DNA from 2 places in the Actinoplanes subglobosus genome. Region 2 is predicted to be linked to the other one. Evidence: riboswitches for the same ligand, from Rfam matches in the RefSeq annotation. Region 2 holds a riboswitch; the other holds the start of a gene.
What was found. Region 2 has a riboswitch for ZMP and ZTP ahead of ACFO0C_RS25460 (metallophosphoesterase family protein). Riboswitches for the same ligand answer to the same signal wherever they lie in the genome.
Positions count from the first base shown of each region.

Region 1: it holds a riboswitch for ZMP and ZTP, as region 2 does, so the genes downstream of both, ACFO0C_RS24305 (bifunctional 5,10-methylenetetrahydrofolate dehydrogenase/5,10-methenyltetrahydrofolate cyclohydrolase) here and ACFO0C_RS25460 (metallophosphoesterase family protein) in region 2, are expected to answer to the same signal.

Region 1 covers NZ_JBHSBL010000018.1:514,701-526,698, reverse strand. The annotation lists gene dxs (1-deoxy-D-xylulose-5-phosphate synthase) at 1-1,575, opposite strand, end outside; ZMP/ZTP riboswitch at 1,719-1,801, shown strand; gene ACFO0C_RS24305 (bifunctional 5,10-methylenetetrahydrofolate dehydrogenase/5,10-methenyltetrahydrofolate cyclohydrolase) at 1,815-2,675, shown strand; gene ACFO0C_RS24300 (class I SAM-dependent RNA methyltransferase) at 3,560-4,891, opposite strand; gene ACFO0C_RS24295 (APC family permease) at 4,888-6,915, opposite strand; gene ACFO0C_RS24290 (potassium channel family protein) at 7,029-7,694, shown strand; gene ACFO0C_RS24285 (potassium channel family protein) at 7,691-8,377, shown strand; gene ACFO0C_RS24280 (DUF3159 domain-containing protein) at 8,345-9,157, opposite strand; gene ACFO0C_RS24275 (OB-fold nucleic acid binding domain-containing protein) at 9,154-9,531, opposite strand; gene ACFO0C_RS24270 (DUF3710 domain-containing protein) at 9,620-10,297, opposite strand; gene dut (dUTP diphosphatase) at 10,326-10,778, opposite strand; gene ACFO0C_RS24260 (DUF3093 domain-containing protein) at 10,870-11,364, shown strand; gene ACFO0C_RS24255 (hypothetical protein) at 11,333-11,998, opposite strand, start outside.
Region 2 covers NZ_JBHSBL010000019.1:35,079-47,076, reverse strand. The annotation lists gene ACFO0C_RS25485 (YfbM family protein) at 1-409, opposite strand, end outside; gene ACFO0C_RS25480 (DUF2332 domain-containing protein) at 456-1,394, shown strand; gene ACFO0C_RS25475 (hypothetical protein) at 1,367-1,954, opposite strand; gene ACFO0C_RS25470 (NUDIX domain-containing protein) at 1,967-2,491, shown strand; gene ACFO0C_RS25465 (HEAT repeat domain-containing protein) at 2,488-3,579, shown strand; ZMP/ZTP riboswitch at 3,612-3,688, shown strand; gene ACFO0C_RS25460 (metallophosphoesterase family protein) at 3,712-4,578, shown strand; gene ACFO0C_RS25455 (RNA-guided endonuclease InsQ/TnpB family protein) at 4,706-5,917, opposite strand; gene ACFO0C_RS25450 (hypothetical protein) at 6,299-7,189, shown strand; gene ACFO0C_RS25445 (MFS transporter) at 7,332-8,759, opposite strand; gene ACFO0C_RS25440 (TetR/AcrR family transcriptional regulator) at 8,842-9,498, shown strand; gene ACFO0C_RS25435 (phosphotransferase enzyme family protein) at 9,495-10,334, shown strand; gene ACFO0C_RS25430 (suppressor of fused domain protein) at 10,309-10,869, opposite strand; gene ACFO0C_RS25425 (hypothetical protein) at 10,871-11,422, opposite strand; gene ACFO0C_RS25420 (M50 family metallopeptidase) at 11,486-11,998, shown strand, end outside.

The DNA.
Region 1 (11,998 bases), on a different contig from region 2:
CGCCGCCTCCAGAGCGAGACCGGTGAAGGAACCCACCGCGACCAGCAGAATGTCCTGCCGCTCGCCCTCGCGCAGCACGTCGACCTGTCCGACCCGGCGGATCGCCGGGGTGTCCGGCGCGACCGAACCGGTCGGGAAGCGCACGATCGTCGGGCCGTCCTCGACCGCGACCGCCTCGCGCAGCTCCTCCCGCAGGGTCGCGGCGTCGCGCGGCGCGGCGATCCGCAGCCCCGGCACCACGCCGAAGACGCTCATGTCCCACATGCCGTAGTGACTCGGCCCGTCCGGCCCGGTGATGCCGGCCCGGTCCAGCACGAACGTCACCGGCAGGTTGTGCATCGCCACGTCCAGCAGGACCTGGTCGAAGGCCCGGTTCAGGAAGGTCGCGTAGACCGCCACCACCGGGTGCAGGCCACCCATCGCGAGACCGGCCGCCGACGTCGCCGCGTGCTGCTCGGCGATGCCCACGTCGTACGTCCGCTCCGGATACTTCTTGGCCAGCGCGGCGATCCCGGTCGGCTCGGCCATCGCGGCGGTGATGCCCACCACGTCCGGCCGCTCGTCGGCGATCCGGACCAGCTCCTCGGCGAAAACGGCCGTCCACTTGAGCGACGGCTTGGCGGTCAGCGCCCCGGTCTGCGGGTCGAACGCCCCCGGACCGTGCAGGCAGTCCGCCTCGTCCTGCTCGGCCGGGCGGTAGCCGTAGCCCTTGCGGGTCACCGCGTGCACGATGACCGGCGCGTTGAAGCCCTTGGCCCGCCGCAGCGCCGACTCCATGGCCTGCTGGTCGTGGCCGTCGACCGGGCCGATGTATTTCAGGCCCAGGTCCTCGAACATCGGCTGCGGGCTGACCGCGTCCTTGATGCCCTTCTTGACCGCGTGCAGCACCTCGAAGACCGGCTTGCCCACCACCGGCGTCTGGCCCAGCGCGTCCTTGACCAGGTCGAGCACCTTCTCGTAGCCCGGGTTGAGGCGCAGCGTGGACAGATGGTCGGCGAGACCGCCGATGGTCGGCGCGTAGGAGCGGCCGTTGTCGTTGACCACGATCACCAGACGGTTGCGCGTGGCGGCGATGTTGTTGAGCGCCTCCCAGCACATGCCACCGGTCAGCGCGCCGTCACCGACCACGGCGACCACGTGACGATCCTCACCGCGCAGCGCGAACGCCTTGGCCAGACCGTCGGCGTAGGACAGGGCGGTGGAGGCGTGCGAATTCTCGATCAGGTCGTGGTCGCTCTCCGCCTGGCTCGGGTAGCCGGTGAGACCACCGCGCTGACGGAGCAGGTCGAAACCGTCCTGGCGACCGGTTACGATCTTGTGCACATACGACTGGTGGCCGGTGTCGAAGAGGATCTTGTCGCGTGGGGAGTCGAAGACCCGGTGCATGGCCAGGGTCATCTCGACCACACCCAGGTTGGGACCGAGGTGGCCGCCGGTCCGCGAGACCTTGGCGACGAGGAAGTCACGGATCTCCGCCGCGAGCAGGGTCAGCTGCTCCGCGGTCAGTCGCTTCAGATCACCCGGATTGGTGATGCTGGTCAGCAGGCCGGCCGGGGTCGAGGGGGAGTCGCTCATGAGGGTGGAGTCTATCCGCGCCGGGCGAGGACGCGACTTGAGCGAACGGACCGTCACCATTCCTCCACACAATCGCGACCTCCCCCGACCGGCGTACCGCCACACCCCGGGTGGGCGACCGGGAGAACCGTCCGGCATCCTGGAAGGCACGCAGCGACTGGCGGCACAGGGATGGTCGAACCATCGGGGAGCTCGTCACGCGGAGTCGACCGCCTGGGCTCCCGGCTGAGGAGTCACACATGTCCACTGCTCGTCTCCTGCCCGGCGCGCCCGTTGCCGAGGCGGTCCTCGACGACGTCAAGGCCCGGGTCGCCAAGCTGAAGGACCGCGGTGTCCGGCCCAGTCTCGCCACCATCCTGGTCGGCGACGACGACGCCTCCGCCGGCTACATCCGGATCAAGCAGAAACAGGCCGCCGAGCTCGGCTTCGAATCCCCGCACGAACACCTCGGCGGCGACGTCACCCAGGCCGACCTGCTCAAGGTCATCGCGGGGTACAACGACGACAAGGACGTGCACGGCGTCCTGATCCAGTACCCGATCCCCGCCCACCTCGACTACGACGCGGCGCTGCAGACCCTCGACCCCGACAAGGACGTCGACGGCATGCACCCGCTCAACATGGGCCGTCTCGCCGTCGGCCTGCCCGGCCCGCTCCCCTGCACCCCGGCAGGCATCGAGGCGCTGCTCGCGTTCCACGGCGTCGAGGTCTCCGGCCGCGAGGTGGTCATCCTCGGCCGCGGCGCGACCCTCGGCCGTCCGCTGGCCATGCTGCTGGCCCAGAAACGGCCCACCGCCAACGCCGCGGTCACCGTCGTGCACACCGGAGTCAAGGACTGGCCCCGCTACGCCCAGCGCGCCGACATCCTGATCGCGGCGGTCGGTGTCCCCGGCATCGTCAAGCCCGAGCACATCAAACCCGGCTCGGTCGTGATCGGCGCCGGCGTCCGCTACGAGGGCCGGCGCCTGCTGCCCGACGTCGAGGAGTCCTGCGCCGAGGTCGCCGGCGCGATCACCCCCCGCGTCGGCGGCGTGGGCCCGACCACGGTCGCGATGCTCTTCCGCAACGCGGTGGCCGCCGCCGAGAGAGCCAACCCCTGACCCATTCGGTACGCCGCGGACAGCCCTCAATCGCATCCCACGCAGCCCCGCCCGCGCCACGCGGCGGGGCTGCCCACTCAAACCCTCCAGCGCGCCCACCGGGCTGGCGCGTCCCAACACCACCAGCCGTCGCCCACACCGGTAATGCCACCCCCGAAAGCGCTCTGAGTCTTCACCACCGGAGGTTGATCGCGCGGGGCGTGAAACCTGCGGTCCGGTCGCGGTTGTCGCTGGTCGGGGTGAGGAGGGTGGCCTGGTGCGCGAACGACTTCTCGGTAGGAGTGTCAGGTCGGCACCCAGAGCCGGATACGGGTGCCGTCACCGCCCTCCTGGGGGCGGTGAACGCACCCAGACCCGACGACGGGTACATCCGACGCCCTGCCGAAGGACGGCACGCGCACCCGGTCCGACATTGGGCCCGCCCGACGCCCCACCGAAGGGCCGCCCGCGCACCCGGTCCGACATTGGGCCCGCCCGACGCCCCACCGAAGGGCCGCCCGCGCACCCGGTCCGGCATTGGGTGCTCCAGACGGTCCTCGTCACGGGGGCGATCCTTGACGAGTCGACCTGAACAGACAGGATGCGAGATTCGCCGCTGAACCCACGCCCCGGCCTCTGAGTCTTCACCACCCGGGGGCTGATCACGCGGGGCCGTGGAACCCCCGTGTCATAACCGCGGTTGCCGCCGGTCGGCGTGACGAGGACAGCCGGGCACGTCACGACGCCCCACCATCGGCGATGGCGAGTGCGGCTGCCGGGACGTCCCCCTTCCCCGACGACCCATCCGCAGCATCGCCGCCCCGACCCGGGTCCGGTCCGCCGGGCAGTTTCCTGTGTCCACAGTCAGGGTCGGCTTCCGGTCAGCGACGGCCGGCGGTCTGGGTTCAGGCGGGGAGCAGGTGGGCCACGCACTCCACGTGCTGGGTCATCGGGAAGCAGTCGAACGCCCTCAACCTCTCCAGGCGCCAGCCCAGGGAGACGAACGTCTTCAGGTCGCGGGCCAGGGCCGCCGGGTCGCACGCCACGTAGGCGATCGCCCGTGGCCGGGCCGCGGCCAGCGCGCGTACCACCTTGGCGCCGGCGCCGGCCCGGGGCGGGTCGAGCACGACCAGGTCGACCGGGCCGGTCACCCGGCGCCGGGTGAGCGCCACGTCGACCCGGGCCTCGACGACGTCGGCCAGCGGGCGGCCGTCCGCACGGATCAGCCCGGCCAGGTTGGCGCGGGCCGAGGCCGCCCCGGTCGGGGACGACTCGACGACGGTGACGCGGGCGCCGGTGCGTTCGGCGACGGCGGCGGCGAACAGCCCGGCACCCCCGTAAAGGTCCCACGAGGTTTCGCCGACGGCTGGGCGCAGCATCTCCAGGACGGCGTTAACCAGGGTGTCCGCGGCCGACGGGTGGACCTGCCAGAAGCCTTGCGGCGGGATCCGCCAGGCGCGGCCGGCGGCGAGTTCGATCACCTCGGGCGGGCCGGAGAGCCGGAACAGCGCGCCGCCCTCCTGCGCTTCGGAGAGGTCGTCGCCGGCGGCCGGGCCGGCTGATCCGGACGGGCGGCCGAGGACCGCGACGTCGCCGCCGGTGGACGCGACCGCCTGCAGGGCGTCGACGTTGGGCCAGTCGTTGGCGAGCACGTCGAGGTCCTGGATGGCGGGGTGGGCGATCCGGCAGCGGTCGATCGGTACGACCTGGTGCGAGCGGTGCTGGAGCAGGCCGGGGCGGCCGGCGGCGTCGATCGCGTACCGGATCCGGCTGCGCCATCCGAGCAGTTGCCCCGGATCGTCACCGGGACGGTCCAGCGGTGGCGGCAGCGCTTCCACCCGTACCGCATGCTCGTCGGGGTCGAGACCGGCCAGACGGGTCAGCTGTTCCCGGACCACCTCGGTCTTCCACCGCAGCTGTGCCTCGCCGGAGGCGTGCTGGAGGTCGCAGCCGCCGCAGCCGCCGGGCCGGGCGTACGGGCAGGGTGGGGTGACCCGGTCCGGGGAGGCCTCGTGGATCTCCACGGCGTCGGCCCGGAGGTAGCCGCGGTGGAGTTCGGTGATCTCGGCGGTGACGCGTTCGCCGGGCAGCGCGTGCCGGACGAAGACGACCCGTCCGTGCGGGCCGCCGATCCGGGCGACGCAGTGGCCGCCGTGCGCGGGCGCGCCGACGACGACCTCGACGCGGTCGCCCTCGATCAGGTCCTCGGCCGACTGCCGGTCGTCGGCGATGGTCATGGCTGGTCACCGTCCTCGGGTTCGAGACCGGGCTGGACGCGGGGGCCGCGGGCGGGCGCCCGGCTCAGCACCCGGTCCAGCCGGTCGAGGTCGCGGTCCTGGCTGGAGCGCAGCTGCCACGGCACGCTGACCACCATCACACCCGGTTCGAAGAGCAGCCGGCCCTTGATCCGCAGTGCGCTCTGGTTGTGCAGCAGGTTCTCCCACCAGCGGCCGACCACGTACTCGGGGACGAACACGGTGACCACGTCGCGTGGTGAGGCGCGGCGCGTGTTCTTCACGAAGTCGAGGATCGGGCGGGTGATCTCCCGGTACGGCGAGTCGACCACCGTGAGCGGCACCGGCAGCTGCCGTCGCTCCCATTCGGCCTGGATGCCCCGGGTGTCGTTGTCGTCGACGTTCACGGTGACCGCGGTGAGCGTGTCCGGCCGGGTGGCCTGCGCGTAGGCGATCGCCCGCAGGGTCGGCTGGTGCACTTTGCTGACGAGGACGATGGCGTGGTTGCGGGACGGCAGGACGGGCCGCTCGTCGGTCGGTTTGAGTTCTTCGGCGACCCGCGTGTAGTGCCGGTGGATGGCCACCATCAGCGCGTAGATCACGATCATCGCGGCGATCGCGATCCACGCTCCGAGCAGGAACTTGGTGATCAGGACGACGATCAGGACCGCGCCGGTGAGGACCATGCCGAACGTGTTGATCGCCCGGGAGCGGATCATCCGGCGCCGCCGTTGCGGGTCGCGCTGTGTCTTCAGCAGCCGGTTCCAGTGGATGATCATGCCGAGCTGGGACAGCGTGAACGACACGAACACGCCCACGATGTAGAGCTGGATCAGCCGGGTCACCTCGGCCTCGAAGGCCACGATCAGCACCATGGCGGCGACCGCGAGGAAGAGGATGCCGTTGCTGAACGCCAGCCGGTCGCCTCGGGTGTGCAGCTGGCGGGGAAGGTACCGGTCCTGGGCGAGGATCGAGCCGAGTACCGGGAAGCCGTTGAACGCGGTGTTCGCGGCCAGGAAGAGGATCAGGGCGGTGACCGCGCCGACCAGGTAGAGCAGGATCGACCCGCTGCCGAAGACGGTCTCGGCGAGCTGGGTGGTGACCGTCTTCTGGACGTAGCCCTCGGAGGCCGCGTTCGGGATGATCTGCAGCGTCGGGTTCTCGACGAACTTCAGGTGGGTCGCCTGGGCCAGCAGGATGATGCCGTAGAGCATCACGATCGACAGGCTGCCCAGCAGCATCAGCGTGATCGCCGCGTTCCGGCTCTTCGGCTTCTTGAATGCGGGCACGCCGTTGGAGATCGCCTCCACACCGGTGAGCGCCGCGCAGCCGGACGAGAACGTCCGTAACAGCAGGAAGGCGAAACCGGCCTGGGTGAAGTCGTCCTCGGCGACGATCGTCAGGTCGGCGCTGGGCGCCCGCAGGTCGTCGCCGAGCACGAAGACCCGGACCAGGCCGGTGAGGATCATGCCGACGATGACGATGATGAAGAGATAGGTGGGTACGGCGAAGGCGACCCCGGACTCCCGCAGGCCGCGCAGGTTGAGCGCACTCAGCACCAGGATCGCGATGATGGCGATGACGACCTTGTGGGTGGCCACCCAGGGGACGACCGAGCCGAGGTTGCTCACCCCGGACGAGATCGACACCGCGACCGTGAGGATGTAGTCGACCAGCAGCGCGCTGGCGACTCCGAGCCCGGCCTTGGATCCGAGGTTGACCGTCGCCACCTCGTAGTCGCCGCCGCCGGAGGGATAGGCGTGCACGTTCTGCCGATAGCTGGCGACCACCGTCACCATGACCACCGCGACCGCGAGCGTCACCCAGGGCGAGTAGAGGTAGGCGGCCGCGCCGGCGATCGAGAGGGTCAGGAGGATCTCGTCGGGCGCGTACGCCACGCTGGAGAGCGCGTCGCTCGCGAAGACCGGGAGCGCGATCCGCTTGGGCAGCAGCGTGTGCTGCAGCTTGTCCGAGCGGAACGGCCGGCCGAGCAGCAGCCGTTTGGCTAGAGAGGTGGTACTTGCCACGAGTGCCAAGCGTACGGGCGCACCTTTCGGCGTGTGGCCCGCCCCGGACAGCGTCCACACGCAGGGCATGGCAGGCTCACACTGGTCCGTACAGATTCGGGAGGGCACGAACCGTGCACGTGGTCATCATGGGGTGCGGCCGGCTCGGTTCGACGCTGGCCCAGAAGCTCGACGCCCAGGGCCATCAGGTGGCCGTGATCGACCGCGACGCGGACGCTTTCCGCCGCCTCGGCGACGGTTTCGGCGGCGTCACGGTGAACGGCATCGGCTTCGACCGTGACGTGCTCCGCGCCGCCGGCATCGAGCGGGCCGACGCGTTCGCGGCCGTCTCCAGCGGCGACAACTCCAACATCATCTCGGCCCGGCTGGCCCGTGAGACGTTCGGTGTCTCCCGGGTGGTGGCCCGGATCTACGACTCCCGGCGCGCGCAGGTCTACGAGCGCCTGGGCATCCCGACCATCGCCACGATCCGCTGGGCCGCCGACCGGATGTACCGGTTCCTCGTGCCGGATCAGCGGGTCGAGGTGTTCCGCGACCCGACGAGCGTGGTCAGCATCGTCGAGACCCCGCTGCACCGCGACTGGATCGGCCGCACGGTCAAGTCACTGGAGGACCGGACCGGCGCGCGGGTCGCCTACCTGGCCCGGTTCGGCATGGGCACCCTGGCCCAGCCGTCGGCCGTCCTGCAGGACGGCGACCAGGTCTACATGCTGGTCACCGACGAGACCGTGGACCAGGTGCTGGACATCGCCCAGGGCGCCGACAAGGAAGGGAACTGACCGTGCGCATCGCCATCGCGGGAGCCGGCAACGTGGGCCGGTCGATCGCCCAGGAGCTCATCGGCAACGGGCACGAGGTGATGCTGATCGAGCGGCACCCCCGGCAGCTCTGCCCGGAGCGGGTGCCCGAGGCCCGCTGGGTGCTCGCCGACGCCTGCGAGCTGAGCAGCCTGGAGGAGGCGGACCTGGCCGGCTGTGACGTGGTGGTCGCGGCGACCGGCGACGACAAGGCCAACCTGGTGGTGTCGCTGCTGGCCAAGACCGAGTTCGCGGTGCCGCGGGTGGTGTCCCGGGTGAACCGGGCGGAGAACGAGTGGCTCTTCACCGAGCAGTGGGGTGTCGACGTCGCGGTGAGCAAGCCCCGTCTGATGGCCGCCCTGGTCGAGGAGGCGGTGACGGTCGGCGACCTGGTCCGGCTGATGACCTTCCGGCAGGGCGAGGCCAACCTGGTGGAGATCACCCTGCCCAAGGACGCGCCCTACGAGGGCAAGCCGGTGCGCTCGGTGCCGATGCCACGTGACGCCGCTCTGGTCGCCATCCTGCGCGGCAAGCGGGTGCTGGTGCCGACGCCGGACGACCCGCTGGAGTCCGGCGACGAGCTGATCTTCGTGTGCACCAGCGACGTCGAGGACCAGGTCCGTGCCGTGGTGCTAGGCGACCGGGGTCTCCCGCCGCTGGGCTGACGTCACCCGGTGGATGGCCCAGATGGTGAAGGCGAAGGTGGCGGCGTAGATCGGCCAGCTGACCAGGATCCGGACGATGCCGATCGCGTTCGCCTCGCCCATCAGATAGAGGACCCCCTGGATGCCGGCGCGCACGCTCAGCGAGACGGCCCAGAGCACGGTCAGCCACTGGAAGGTGCGGAACAACCGGGCATTGCCGAACCAGTCCTGCTTGCCCCGGTTGGCCATGATGCCCCACGCGTAGCCGATCAGGGGCTTGCGGAAGGCGACCGAGATCAGCAGCACCGCGGCCTGGCCGAAGGTGAGCAGAATGCCCGGCAGATAGAAATTCTTCGCATCCCCGGTACGCCACGCGAGCCACGCGCCGAGCGCGATGCCGAACAGGCCGTTGACGGCGTGCCGGACCGGCTGCCGGCGGGCCAGCCGGACACCGCCGATGGCCAGCGCCGAGCCGACCGAGCCGACGATGGCCCAGAGCAGCGACTCGCGTTTCTCCAGGCCCAGGGCCTCGAGGCTGAGGATCACGTTGAGCAGCACGAAGGCCAGCACCGGGACGCTGGACTCGATCAGGCCCCGCACACCGCCGAGCTGGTCGGCGATCTGCTCGCTCATCGACGGGAAGGGCTCCTCGTCGCCGGGCTGCCCTTTCGTGACGGCGTGCAGGTCCTGCTCCGCGATGATCTCGGCGGCCAGCTTCTCCTCGGCCTCCCCGACGAGCTCACCGAGCCGCTCCTCGACCGACTCGTGCGCGGCGTGCCGCGGCTCGCTTCCGGGTGTCACCGGGGCGCCTCCAGCTCGTAGTAAGGGTTGTAGATCACCTTGCGGTCGTCCCGGATCGCTATCCGCCCCCGCGCGGTGAGCTGACGCCCCGGTTCGATGCCGGCGATGGACCGGCGCCCCAGGAAGACCAGCGTGACCACGTCGCTGCCGTCGTAGAGGTCGGCCTCCAGCGTAGGCAGGTTGGTCCGAGGAGTGTACGCCACCGTGCGCAGCCGCCCCGACACCGAAACGACCTGCCCACGGCGGCACTCGCCGGCCGGGACCGCGCCGCACTTGGCGCTGTCCCGCTGCAACTCCTCCGCGTCCAGCTCCGAGTCCGTCGCCGTCAACCGGCTCAGGAACCGGCGGAACCCGGTGCGCTCTTCGGTCGTCATGACTTCGCCGTCACCCTTCGTCGACGCGACGCAGTCTGCGCGTGTGCTCGGCACCCACGCTACGCCCGAAGCGCACCGGTGATCTAGGTCACTGCGGCCGATTGCCGTTCGCGGCCTGCTGGGCGGCCGCGGCCTGCCCCTGCTCGGCCATCTCCCGCGGCAGCCGCATCGGAAGCGGCTCACGCACCGGGCGGGGCTCGTTGTCCCGGACCACGACCAGGCCGGACAGCACGTCGGCGAGGACGCCCTCACGACCCGGGTCGGAGGCGGCCGCACCCTGGTAGAGCGCCCGCACCATCCAGCGCGGGCCGTCCACGCCGACGAACCGCACGTCGGCCGGGCCCTCCGGGGTGTTCACCCGGGCCACCAGCTCCACGCCGTACCGCCCGTCGACCTCGCGGGGGGTGACGCCGTCGGCGGCCATCGCGCCGGCGATCTCGGCGCGCACCTCGCTCCAGATGCCCTCGGTCTTCGGCGCGGCGAAGACACCCAGCTGGAGGGCGCTCTCGCCGTCGACGAGGACGACCTGCTCGACGCCGCCGTCCGGGTTGGCCTGCACCCGCACCTCGACGCCCTCGATCGCGGGGATCTGGAGGCTGCCCAGGTCGAGCCGCTGCACACCCTCCGGGGCATACCGGACGTCCCACGGGCCGAACTCGGGCGCCGGCGGTGTGCCGTCGGAGGCGAGGCTGTCGGCGAGCGCCTTGGAGGGCGGCGCGTCGGCCGCCCGGACGTGCTTCGCGGCACCGCGCTTACGGGAGAACATCACTGCCAGCCTTTCCGTTTCGCAAAGCTCAGAGGGCCTGGTGGCCGCCGGTCGAACCGTGCCCGCCCGTGCCGCGCGCGGTGTCGTCGAGGGCGTCCACGGCGTGGAAAGCCGCCCGTTCCACCCGCTGGATCACGAGCTGGGCGATGCGGTCGCCCCGGGAGATCTTGACGGTGTTCTCCCGATCGTGATTGATCAGGTTCACCAGGATCTCGCCACGGTAACCGGCGTCGACCGTACCGGGCGCGTTGAGGACCGTCACCCCCAGTCGCGCCGCCAATCCGGAGCGCGGGTGAACCAGGCCCACGAAGCCCTCCGGAAGAGCGATGGCGACACCGGTGCGGACCTTGACCCGGGCGCCCGGGGCGATCTCCGCCTCCTCGGCCGCGACCAGGTCGGCGCCGGCGTCACCCGGATGCGCGTAGGCCGGCAGGGGCAGATCCGGGTCGATCCGGAGGACCTGGACGTTCACATCGGTCACGGCGGGTGTTCCTTCACTGGGGTACTGCGGGCGGCACCTACCCTGCCATCCTGCCGCGCCCCGCCACGGAGGCGCGCCGTACCCTTCGAGGGTGACACCCGAGTCCCCGGTCCGCACGGTCGCCGCCCATCAGGAGCGGCTGAGTCTCCCGTGGTGGGCGTGGCCGGCCGCCTTCGTGGGCGGTGCGATCCTCGCCACCGAGCTGATGCTGGGGCTCCCCGAGCTGCCCGTCTGGCTGCCCTACGCGGTGCTGCTCCCGCTCAGCCTGCTGATCCTGGCCCCGCTGAGCCGGCTCCGGGTCGAGGTCACCCCCGACGAGTTCCGGGTCGACGACGCCCGCCTGCCGGTCGAGTTCGTCTCCGGCGTGGTCGCGCTGGACGCCGCGGGCAAGCGGGAGGCGCTCGGCGTCGGCGCGCACCCGCTGGCCTTCGTGGTGCAGCGGGCCTGGATCGGCCCGGCCGTGCAGGTGCTGCTCGACGACCCGGCCGACCCGACACCGTTCTGGGTGGTCAGCACCCGTCACCCGGTCGAGTTGGCGACGGCGCTGCTGGAGGTCAGCCGCCGAGCTCGCGCCGAGCGGGCTTGATCAGCGCGGGTGCCGGTTTGCGTAGATCGGCGTGGACGCTCTCGCCGACCTGCCGGGTGGCCCGCCGGTTGAGGTAACTGGCGACCACCGCGCCGGTCAGCATCGGGCCGAAGGTGGTCAGGTTCCGGCCGAACCGCTTCATCAGCGATTTCTGCAGCTCCTTGCGGGTGGCCGTGCCCAGCACGGTGGCCACTCCGACGCCCGGGACCAGCGGGTTCACCCCACGCCTCCCGGACCACGCCTCGACCAGCCGCAGGGCCCGCTCGCCGACGGTCCCGGTGATCGGACGGCGGTAGATCTCGTGGAGCTCGCCGATCAGCTTGATCTCGATCGCCACCACGGCGACCGTCTCGGTGGCCAGCAACACCGGCGCGGAGAGCAGGGCCGGCGTGGCGACCCACTCGACCGCGGCGATGCCGCCCCCGGCCGCGCCCACCCCGGCCGTGGCCCGGGCGGCGTTACGGATCAGGCGCTCGGCCAGCTCCGTGTCGTCCAGGCCGGGGAAATGCCGGCGCAGGGTCTCCCGGTCCCGGACCGGGATGTGCGGGGCCAGCGTGGTGACCTGGTCGGTGACCCACTGCAGGGCCGCCTTCGGCCGGAACAGCCGTCCGGCGCCGCTGCCGCGGACCTGCCC
Region 2 (11,998 bases):
TGTCGGCAGGGACGTCCTCGTGCCAGATGTCGGGGTAGATCTCGGCGGCCTTCATCGCGCGGCGGTCGAAGCGGGCGCGCAACGTGTCGTCGTCCAGGGCGTCGAGGGCGTCGGCCACCACGCGGACCCGGTCGGCGGTGACCAGGCGGGCCGGGCCGTAGCCGCCGTCCTCGCCGATGTCCTCGCCGCCCAGGACCGCCGCGCCGGCGACACCATCGCCGAGGTCCCATGCCGAACCGGCCAGCAGGTAGTGCACGCCGTGCCAGAACTTGTCCAGATTCAGCTCGGGCTCGGGCATCTCGGCGTCGTAGTCGTTGAGATCGCCGAAGAGCAGCGCCTCGACGGTGTCCGGGTCGTCGTGGACCGATTTCAGTTCGGCGTCGGAGAGACGACGGCCGATCAGTTCCATTCCCACGGGGCGTCCCCTCCGCGACGGCTGTGCCAAGATCGCTGAAATGAGTACCGCAGCGACCTACACCGAGTTCGCCACCCGGGAAGCCTACGGCGTCTCCCCCACCTACGAGCGGCTGTCCCGTGCGGTGGCCGCGAACCCGGCGATCCACGAGTTACTGGAGACGGTTCCGGAGGCGAAACGGCAGCCGAACCTGCTCTTCGGGGTGGTTCGGCTGCTCGGCGGCCCGGTCGACGACCCGGCCGGGTTCCACGACTTCACGGTCGCCCACTGGAACGAGATCGCGGCGAACCTCCGGGTCCGGGCGACACAGACGAACGAGCCCGGACGATGTGCGGTGCTGCTGCCCGTACTCGCGAAGTTGCCGCAACCCCTCGCCCTGCTGGAGGTCGGCGCGTCGGCCGGGCTCGGGCTCTATCCCGACCGGTACTCCTACCGCTACGGTGACCGGCTGCTCGGGACCGCAGGTCCGGTCCTGGAGTGCGAGCTCACCGGCACCGAACCGCCGGCCCGGCTGCCGGAGGTGGTGTGGCGGGCCGGTCTCGACCTGAACCCGCTGCGCGTGACCGATCCCGACGATGTCGGCTGGCTGGACGCGCTGATCTGGCCGGAACACGAGCATCGTCGCGAGCGATTGAGGGCCGCGGCCGCGATCGCCGCCGCTGATCCACCGACGCTGATCCGCGGTGATCTCGTCGAGGACCTGCCGGCTCTCGCGGCGCAGGCGCCGGCCGGGGCGACGCTCGTCATCTTCCACACGTCCGTGCTGTACCAGGTGCCGGAGCCGCGGCGGCAGGCGTTCGAGGCACTGGTCCGGACGCTGCCCGGGCACCGGATCTCGGTCGAGGCGCCCGGAGTGGTCCCGTTCGACGGCTTGCCGCCGGCACCCGACGACACGCTGCACAACGTGGTCGCGCTCGACGGTGTGCCGCTGGCGTGGGCGCGCGGCCACGGTCAGGCGATGTCCTGGTTCGCGGACTGACTCTCGTCGATCCACCGGCGCAGGTCGGCGGCGGACTCCCCGATGGTGCGGCCGGTCGTGTCGATGACCGTTACCGCCCATCGGGGGTGCTCGTCCCACCGATCCCAGCGCATTCCGTCCCAGCCACCGGCGGTGATCACTTCCGGCCGGTGGCCGGGGTCGGCGGCGTGCGCCCGCTGCCAGCGTGCCCAATTGATGAACGCGTCGGTCTGCCGGGCGTCCCACCGGCCCGGGTCACGCTCGGTGAGTCGCCGGCGGCGCACGTCGTCGTCGACGTCGAGCAGGCACGCCGCGATGCCGTCGAGGGCGGCCGCCGACGGGCAGGCGAGCACCTCGCCGAGCGGCGACTGGCCGGTGAGCAGCATGTCCAGGCCGTCGGACTGATAGCGCAGGGCCCGCTGGAGCCAGACCTCCAGGCTGCGCTGCCGCCAGACGAGATCAGCGCCGGGCGGCACGCCGATCTCGTCGAAGTCGTGGCACACCAGGCCCTCGATGGGTCCGCAGGCGCGGACCGTGGTCGTCTTTCCGGAACAACTCGAACCCGAGATCGTCAACAGCATCGGAGGCCTTCCATGGAGCAGATCAGCAGCCGCGTCGTCTATCGAAATCCATGGATGACGGTACGGGAGGACGAGATCCGCCGCCTCGACGGCACGTCCGGCATCTACGGGGTGGTCGAGAAACCGGACTTCGCGCTGGTGCTGCCCCGCTGGCGGGACGGGTTCTGGATGGTGGAGCAGTTCCGGTACCCGGTCGGGCGGCGGGCGTGGGAGTTCCCGCAGGGCAGCTGGGGTGCCGGCGCCGAAGGCGATCCGGCCGCGCTGGCCCGGCAGGAGCTCGCCGAGGAGACCGGGCTACGCGCCGAGGAGATGATCCATCTCGGACATCTCTACGAGGCTTACGGGTACTGCACGCAGGGCTTCGACGTGTATCTCGCGTCGGGGCTGGCCGAGGGTGAGCCCGACCGGGAGGCGACCGAGATGGACATGATCCACCGGGCGGTCACCGACGAGGAGATCACCAGCATGATCCGGACGGGGCAGATCGTCGACGCCCCATCGCTGGCCGCGCTCACCCTGTACCGTCTCGGGACGTGACCGGGCGCCTCGACCACGTGTTCCGGCTGGCCGCCGACGACGACCCGTGGCCGCTGGTTCGGGAGCTGGCCGGATCCGGGGACCTGTCGCTCGTGCCGCCGGTGCAGGCCGCCCTGGAGCGCTGCCTGGACGACCACGACTGGTACGGGCGCGATCTGATGGCGTACCTCCTCGTGGGTCTGCGCGGTGTCGCCGCGTTTCCGCTGGTCCTGCGGGCGTTCGCCAGGCCGCTGGAGGGCGGTGACCATCGCCGTCTCATCGGCGAGCTGGTCGTCGAGCTGATGCGGAAGGATCCGGGTGCGTGCCGGCCGGTGATCGTCGCGTTCGCGGGTTCGGCGCATCCGGGTCTGCGGAGTGCGGCGGTGTGGGCGCTCGGGTATGTCCTCGAACCCGCCGACCTGGATCTGCTGCGGGCAGCGGCAGCCGATCCGGACCGTGCGGTCCGGCAGGCGGCGGTCGGTTCGCTGGCCGAGCTCAAGGATGATCGGCGGGCTTTCGAGCTGGTGGTGGCGGCGCTGGCCGATCCGGACGATCCGGTCCGGCTCGCCGCGGTCACCGGGTTGCGGTGGTTCGGCTCCGAGGATGCGGTGCCGCATCTCGCCCGGCTGGCCCATGACCCGTCGCCGGCGGTGCGGTCGGTGCTCGGCGACGCGCTCGGCGCCCTACTCATCTCCCCCGGCATCGCCGGGGACCTCGATCCCGCCCCCGGCGCCCTCGGTCTCCTCTCCGGCGCCCCCGGTGCCTCTTTCGGAATCGAGGACACGCTCGCGGTACTGCTCGGTGACCCGGAGCCGTCGGTGCGGGCCGCCGCCGCTCGTGGGGTTCAGCGGCTCGAGGTGTTGCGTGCCCATCTCGGCGATCCTGATCCGCGGGTTCGTGCCGCGGTCGCCGCCGGACTCGCGCGTCACGGCGGGCCGGAGCTGGCTGTCCTGGCGGCCGATGAGTCTCCCCTGGTCCGGGCCGACCTGGTGACCGCGCTGGGCGTCAGCGGACACCCCGGGGCCCGGCCGTTGGTGGAAGCTCTCGCCGACGATCCGGATCGCGCGGTGCGGGCCCGCGTCCGGGTCGCGCTCGACCGGCTGGGGTAATCCGTTGCACCGGTGCCGTCCGCCGTCATAGCGTGGCCGGACACGACTGGCGCGGGTGGATCACCACCGGGGAGTGACGTCGGGGGCATCGACCGCCTGGGTGCTCATCCTTCACCGGATGAGGAGCTGCCCGTGTCCGAGCATCGCATTCTGCATCTGTCCGATCCGCATCTGACCGGGTCCGGCCTCGACGAGGACGGCGTCGACGCGGCCGCCTCGCTGGACCGGATCCTGCACGACGCGCGGTTCGTCCCCGACATCGACGTCGTCCTGGTCACCGGGGACATCGCCGACGACGGCTCGGCCGACGGGTGTGCCGCCGTGTTGCGGCGGGTCGGCGGGTTCGCCCGGGAACGCGGGATCCCGCACATCTACACGACCGGCAACCATGATGCCCGGGAGCCGTTCGCCAAGGTGTTCGGCAGTGCCCACCTCGGGCCGGACGGTGCGGATCTCGGCACGTCCGGCCCGGATCGGGCGGCGGTCAGTGAGGTGTCCGGCCTGCGGATCATCACGTTGGACAGTCTGGTACCCGGTTCGACGCACGGGGTCGTCGGTGAGGAGCAACTGGCCTGGCTCGGTGACATGCTGTCACGGCCGGCGCCCGCGGGTTCGGTCGTGGCCCTGCACCATCCGCCGATCGTGACCGCCGCGTCGCCGTCGATGGAGCAGGTCAACCTCCGCAATGGGGAGCGGCTGGCCGAGGTGCTGGCCGGAAGTGACGTCCGGGCGGTGCTGTGCGGTCACTACCACGCGCAGTTGTCGGGGTTCCTGGGCGGGATCCCGGTGTGGGTTACCCCGGGCGTGGTGACCCGGATCGATCTGACAGCCCCGCCGCACCTGGTCCGTGGGGTCCTCGGCGCGGGGGCGACGGTCGTCGAGCTGGGCGGCCCGTTCTCACCGGTGTTCCATACCCTGCACGCCCGCGACCCACGAGCGGGCGAGCAGGTCTACCTGGCCGACACCCGGACCGGGCAGGACGTCACCGCCGAGGAGTAGCTGACGGCGGCCGATGTACCCGTCTTCTGCCCGCGGAGTCGGGTGCTCGACAGCTGCCGCTGCTGTCCGGGACGGCGCTCCGTGCCGCCCCTGCCTGCCGCTGACTGGCCCTTGACCTCTCCCCGCCCTAAAGGACGGGGATTCCGGCGGTCGCCCGCCGGGTTTCCTGCTTCACAGCCCGCCGCCCCGAACGGAGATTCCCCCGTTGAGGTCTTACGCCAGCTCCACAGGCAGACACCGCCAGCCCGGCGGCCAGAATGTTGCGCGCCGCATTGACGTCACGGTCGTGGACGGCCCCACAGGGACAGGTCCACTTGCGTACGTTCAGCGGCATCTTGTCAGCGATGGCCCCACACGCCGAGCAGACCTTGGACGACGGGTACCAGCGGTCGATCACGACCAGGTCCCGGCCGTACCAGTCGGCCTTGTAGGTCAGCATGGAGCGGAAGTCGTGCCAGGCCGCGTCGCTGATGGCGCGGGCCAGCGTGTGGTTCTTGACCATGTTGCGCACGGCCAGGTCCTCGATCACGAGCGTTTGGTTCTCACGCACGAGCCGAGTGGTCAGTTTGTGCAGGGTGTCACGGCGACGGTCGGTGATGCGGGCGTGGACCCGGGCCACCTTCAACCGGGCCTTCGCCCGGTTCTTGGAGCCCTTGTCCTTGCGGGCCAACTCGCGCTGCGCGCGGGCCAGCCGAACGCGGTCGGCGCGTTCGTGGCGGGGGTTGGCGATCTTCTCCCCGGTCGACAGCGTCACCAGGTGGTCGAGCCCGGCGTCGATTCCGACCGCCGCCGTGGTCGCCGGGGCCGTCTCGATCGTGTCCTCGCAGAGCAGGGACACGAACCAACGGTCCGCCGAGTCCCGGGACACCGACACGGTGGACGGCGACTGCCCCTCGGGCAGCGACCGGGACCAGACGATGTCCAGCGGGCTGGTCATCTTCGCCAGGGTCAGCTCGCCGTTCTTCCACCGGAAGGCGGACGGGGTGAACTCGGCCGACGCCCGGGACTTGCGCTTGGACTTGAAACGCGGGTACCTGGCCCGCTTCTCCCAGAACGCGGTGAACGCGCTCTGGAGGTGTCGCAGGCACTGCTGGAGCGGGACCGAGGAGACCTCGTTCAGGAAGGCCAGCTCCTCGGACTTCTTCCACGCGGTCAACAGCGCCGACGTGGCGTTGTAGTTGACCCGCTCCTGCCGCTGATACCAGCCCTCGATCCGGGCCTGCAACGCCAGGTTGTAGACCTTGCGCACGCACCCGAACGTCCGGTTCAGCAGGTCGGCCTGCTCCGGAGTCGGGTGGAAGCGGAACTTGAAAGCCCGCTTCACGAGGCGCTTGGACATGCCTCACATGTTAGAACACTTGTTTGTGACCGATCTTGCGGCCGGTCTGCGGGCAGACGCCGAGTTCGCCTTGACTGCGAATCGGCTATCCCTGACCTGCTCCGCAGGGGTCCGTTTCCTCTCCGGCCTGAAGGCCGGAGTATCCACGGAGGAATCTGATGACGAAGTCGATTTCGCTCCGCCAGCCTATCGGCAATCCGACAAAGTCACGTGAGGCGTGTATCGGCAAAGGCCACGAGCAGCCAACCTCTCCGTTCGACGACCGGAATGACGGAAGTTTTGTGATCAGCCACGGCAGGTGTGTCTACGATGCACCCCCGACATCACTTAGAGTAGCCATACATTCACCGAAAGCTATGCTTGGTGGGATGGTGGTGCCGAATGGCACGAAACACACACAGGGACAATTGCGCCAACGCCCAGAATCCCGGCTGCGTCTGCTCCGGCTGCGGCGGTGCGCTTCACGGCTGGCAAGGCTGGACCAGACTCGCCCGAGACGTGCCATCGGCGCGGGACGATCGACGCCGGCGGATCGAAGCCAGGATCGAAAGAAACCAACGGACCGACGAACTGAACTTCAACGCCCGGAACCGTCAGGCGCTGGTCGACCTCGCACGCCTGGACATCACGGAACACCTGTGGGATACCGACCCCAAGACGCCACCTGCTGAACCCCAAGCGCAGACCGGAGATCTTTCTGATCCCGCACTGTCCTCGTCGGATCTCCGGCGCCTTTCCACCCTGGGCGACAAACTCATGGCCGAACCGTGGAAGGAGATCGACGCAGATATCGACAGGCAGATCAAGAACCAGCAGACCGCACTCGACGTGAAGAGACGTCTGGCCGACCACACGTGGTGCGGGCTGCTGGTGGCGCTGATCCGCTGGATCGAAAAGATCGACACCGCCGTCCAGATCGTCACCGACAAGGCCAAAGAGTTCGTCAAGGACTTCCTGGTCGACCACTTGTCCGGCCTGCCTGGAAAGCTCGCCGAAATCGTCGTGGACATCGTGATCGACAGAGTCTGGTCGGCGCTGGCCAGGCTGGTGGAGGCGCATTTTCCCCTCTTGGGAGACGACACGCTTCGAGCCTTGCGGATGCTGGCCCTCTTCGCCTGCCCATCCGTGGAACGGCACCCACAGGTCTACCAATACACCGCCGAGCCGCTGATGGGAGACGCGCTGAACCTGGTCTCCGAGGAGGTCAAGGAACAGGTCAGCACTCTTTTCAACGCTTGGTGGCGACGGCGTGCTCCGGAAGCGCTTGCGTGAAGGGCCCGCTCACGGAAGCCCTCTCCGGCGCCGAGCGATTTCCACGACAGACAGGCTCCGTCGGCCGATACCGGAAACCGATGGGCGACGGGCGGCGCCCCCGCGGCGCCGGCCGTCGCCGGGAGTGTGGTGTGGCGGGTGGTCAGGTGCGGGCACGGCGGGCGGCCCACGTGACCAGGGCCGCGCAGACGGCGGTCAGGGCCAGGGTGGCCGTGGTGACGGCGTTCTCGAAGGCGTGCGCGCTGGCCGTACCGCTGGTGATGTCGGCGAGGGAGCCGGTGAGGGCGGCCGCGACGATGGTGCCGGTGACGGCCATGCCGATGCTGCTGGCGACTTCCTGGCTGGTGTCGCTGAGGGCGGCGCCGGTGGAGGTCTGGTCCTCGGGGAGGCCGCGCATCACGGTGACGCCGGCGATGGTGGCGACGATGCGCATGCCGCCGGCGGTGAGGGCGAGCGCGACCGCGATCCACGCGTAGTCGTAGCGGCCGAGCAGGGCGTACACGAGCAGGCCGGTGATGACGGCGGCGGCGCCGATGCGGGCGGCGCGCTGGGTGCCGAGTCTGGTGACGATCTTTTCGACGAACGGGCCGATGGCGAGCATGACGATGATCTGCGGGAGGTTGCCGAGGGCGGCCTGGGCCGGGCTCCAGCCCCACACGAGCTGCAGCTGGAGGGAGACGCTGAAGGCGAGGGCGGCCATGCCGAGGCCGACGGCCGCCTCGTAGGCGAGGCTGGCGGACACCGCGGGCCGCTTGATCAGGGCGAAATCGAAGAGCGGGTGGGCGGTACGGCGTTCGTGAACCACGAACACGACGGCGGTGACGACGGCTCCGAGGCCGGCCAGCCAGGGGGTGACGTGTCCCCAGCCCTGCTCGACGGCAAGGGTGGCGGTCCACAGGGCCAGGACGATGGTGACGGTGCCGAGGAAAGCGCCGGGCAGGTCGAGTGGGGTGGTGTTGCGCTGGGCGGGGTCGTCGGCGGGGATGCCGGTGCGGATGCAGTGGATGGCGAGCAGGGCGATCGGCACGTTCATGACGAGCAGGGTCTGCCACGGCAGGACCTGGAGGACGAGGCCGCCGACGGTCGGCCCGACGGCCAGGCCGACGAGCCCGACGGTGGTGATCAGTGAGGTGGCTCGCATCAGCAGGTTCTCGGCGTCGAAGAGTCGGAAGCAGAGCGCCATGGTGCCGGGGGCGGTCATGGCGGCGGTGATGCCGATGGCGGCGCGGACGGCGATCAGCTGGCCGGGCGTGTGCACGAACAGGACGGCCAGGTTGGCCAGGGCGAACAGGGTGAGGCCGATCAGCATCATCCGGCGGGTGCCGAACCGGTCGGCGATCGCGCCGAAGGCCATCATCAGGCCGCCGAACAGCAGCGAGTAGCCGGAGGTGATCCATTGCAGGTCGGTGGCGGAGGCGCCGAGTTCGCGGGCGATGGTCGGCAGGGCGACGTTGAGGACGGAGTTGTCGAGCATTTCGACGAGGAAGACGACGGACAGGCCGAGGATGGCCGGCCAGACGGCGCGCAGGGATCCGGCGCCGGTCTTCTCCTCCAGGGTGATTGCACTCATAGGGGGACCTTTCTTCGATATCACTGGAACGTCGTTCCAGACCTAGCTTGGAACGTCGTTCCAGACATGTCAAGATGGGCGCATGGCAACCAGGACCGGGCAGGACGGCCTCTCACGGGAACGGATCGTCGACGCCGCGATCGCGATGCTTGACGAGGGCGGCGACGGCGCGCTGACCTTCCGCGCGCTCAGCACCAGGCTGAAGACCGGGGCGGGAGCGATCTACTGGCACGTGGCGAACAAGAGCGAACTGCTCTCGGCGGCCACCGACGCGATCCTCGCCGAGGCGCTGCGCAGTGACGAAGCTGACACCTCACCGCGAGGTCAGATCCGGGCGATCGCGCTCGGGCTGTTCGATGCGATCGACGAGCACCCGTGGGTCGGCGGTCAACTGTCCCGGCTCGCGTCCCAGGCGGGCACATTGCAGATCTTCGAGCGGATCGGGCAGCAGGTGGAGGCGCTCGGCGTGCCCGCCGGCGAGCAGTTCTACGCGGCGTCCGCGCTGCTCAACTACATTCTCGGCAGCGCCGGGCAGAACGCCGCGAACGCCCGGGTGCACGAGCCGGGTACGAGCCGCGCCGACCTGCTGGGTGCGGAGGCGGCCGTGTGGACGAGCCTGGATCCGGCGACGTTCCCGTTCCTGCACCGGGTGGCCCGGCAGATGGGCGACCACGACGACCGCGAGCAGTTCATGGCGGGGATCGACCTGATCCTGGCCGGGATCAGCGCGGGCCGGTGACAGCGGAGGTCGTCGCGCGCTGGCGGCTGGAGAACTGCCGGGCGCTGACCCAGCGGGCGAACGGCACGTGGGCCGCCGAGCGGGACGGCACGCCGGTGATCCTCAAGTACTTCACCGACGACTGGGCGTACCCGTTACGGGTGGCCGCGACGCTGCGGGAGCGCGGCTGGCCGGTGCCCGAGCCGATCGAGGAGCCTCTGGCCGTACCGGGAGGGGCCTGGATCCTCTTCAATCGGCTGCCCGGTGTGCCGCGGCAGGCGTCGGAGGAGGAACGGCGGTCGCGGGGGCGGTTGCTCGCCGAGTTCCACGAGGCGGCGACCGGGATCGCCGGGCAGCGGGGCGGGTTCGCGATGCCGGCCGAGGTGGTCGGCGATCCGGAGCTGGAGCACTGGCTCCGGGTGCACGAGGCGGTGAGACCCGAGGAGGGCGGCATCCTGCGGCGCTGCCGGGACGAAGTGATGGCCTGGTTCGGCGAGCATCCCGGCGTCGACGTGCCGTGCGGTGTCATCCACGGCGACTTCACATCCTGGAATCTGCTGTACGAGGACGACCGGCTGACCGGTGTCATCGACTTCGAGTGCACCCATCACACGTACCGGGTAGCCGATTTCGCATTGTCGTGGCGCGGCTACCAGGACGAGGTGATCCGCGGCTACCAGGAGGTCCGCCCGCTGTCGGAGCTGGAGCGGCAGCTGATCGTGCCGGCCTACCGGGCGTGGATGTTCCTCGGCCTCGAACGGGAACTGGCCGCCCACCACCGGACCGGGGCGCCGCTCGACCTGAGCTGGCAGATCACCCACATCCAGCGGATCAGGACCACAGGTCACGCTGGGTGAGCAGGGACTCGGCGAAGGAGAGCGGCGACATGAGGCGGCCGCGCTCGCGCTCGAGATCGGTGATCGGGACGACGTTGAGGATGCGGACGGCGCCCTCGCCGGTGCGCACGTAGTCGAGCGCCTCCGGGCTGAGCGGCCCGGACAGGAACACCGAGCGGCGGCCGGGGAACGCCGGGAACTCCTCGCCGAGCCCGATCATGTGACCCCAGTTGAGCTGTTCGCCGGTGAGGAACGGGTGTACGGCGAGGTTGGCCAGCCGTACCGCGATGGCGTGCTCCTCGGCCCTGGCGAGCCGCCCACGGCGGGCCAGGCGCAACTCGGCACGGCCTCCCCCGCCCGGACCGGGCGCCGACGGCATCGGCTGGGCGGCCATGCCGATCGTCGCGAACGTGGTCAGGTCCATCGACCGGTAGACGAACACGTCGAGCCGCGTCAGCGGCCCGCGTGGGTCCTCGAAGAGGAAACCCTCGTCCTCCTCACCGTCACGGTCACGGTAGGTGAGGAACACGTCGCGGAGAATCGCGGGTGCAGGCATGTCAGTCTCCGCTCCAGCCGAAAAAGTAGATCCACGCGGGCCGGTCACCCTCATAGGCGATCACGTATGCCCCGTGCCAGCGCTCGAAACCGTCGAGACCGTCGTCGAGGGCACGCTCCACGGCGGCCGCGTCCGGCCGGTCGGTGCCGAACCACTTGTCGAGGTCGGCGGCCGGCAGCGGCGCCACCTTGCCGCCCTCGGGACTTCCGGCGACGCCGGTCATGTCGATGATCGAATGCGTTCCCGAGTACGGCTGGGAGTCCAGCAGTGAGTCCGGGTCGATCACGTCGATCTGGGCGGCCCGCCAGAAGTCGCGGGAGAAGGTGTCGTCGGGCTCCCCGGCGTCCTCCTCACCGAACTCGGCGACCAGATGCGCGCGCTCCTCGGCCATCTCGGCGGCGACGTACTCCTCCTCGCTCATCTGCCGGGCGCGCGGGTCCGCCTCGCGCCGGTAGTAGTCGCCGTCCGCGTACGCCTCGCGCCTGGCCTGCCGCAAGGCGGCATCCACGTCCGGCTGATAGGGAACCTTGCGGTTCCACTGCGAGGCCCCCATGATCATCCCTTCGCTCCGGCGGGGCGATCCTACGCGGCCATTCCGGCGTACGATCGCCGCGTGCTGGCATACGTCATCGGGGTCACGCTGTTCGTGGCCGGGTTGTGTCTGTCTCTCGCGCTGCACGAGGCGGGTCATCTGCTGACGGCGCGGGCCTTCGGGATGCGGGTGCGGCGCTACTTCGTGGGTCGTGGCCCGACCGTGTTCTCGTTCCGGCGCGGTGAGACCGAATACGGTTTGAAGGCCCTGCCGATCGGCGGTTTCTGTGACATCGCGGGCATGACCACGCTCGACGAGCTGACGCCGGAGGAGCGGCCGCGGGCGATGTGGCGCTACCCGGCGTGGAAGCGGACCGTGGTGATGGCGTCCGGCGCGGTGACACACGTGCTGCTGGCGATGGCGATCCTCTACGGCATGGCGGTCAGCACCGGCCTGCCCAACATGAACCCGGTCGCCGAGCCGGTCGTCGCGTCCACCACGTGCCCGTCGACGTGCCCGGCGGCCGACGCGGGCGTGCTGCCCGGCGACCGGATCACCGCGGTCGGCGGCACGGCCACGCCGCTCTGGTCCGACGTG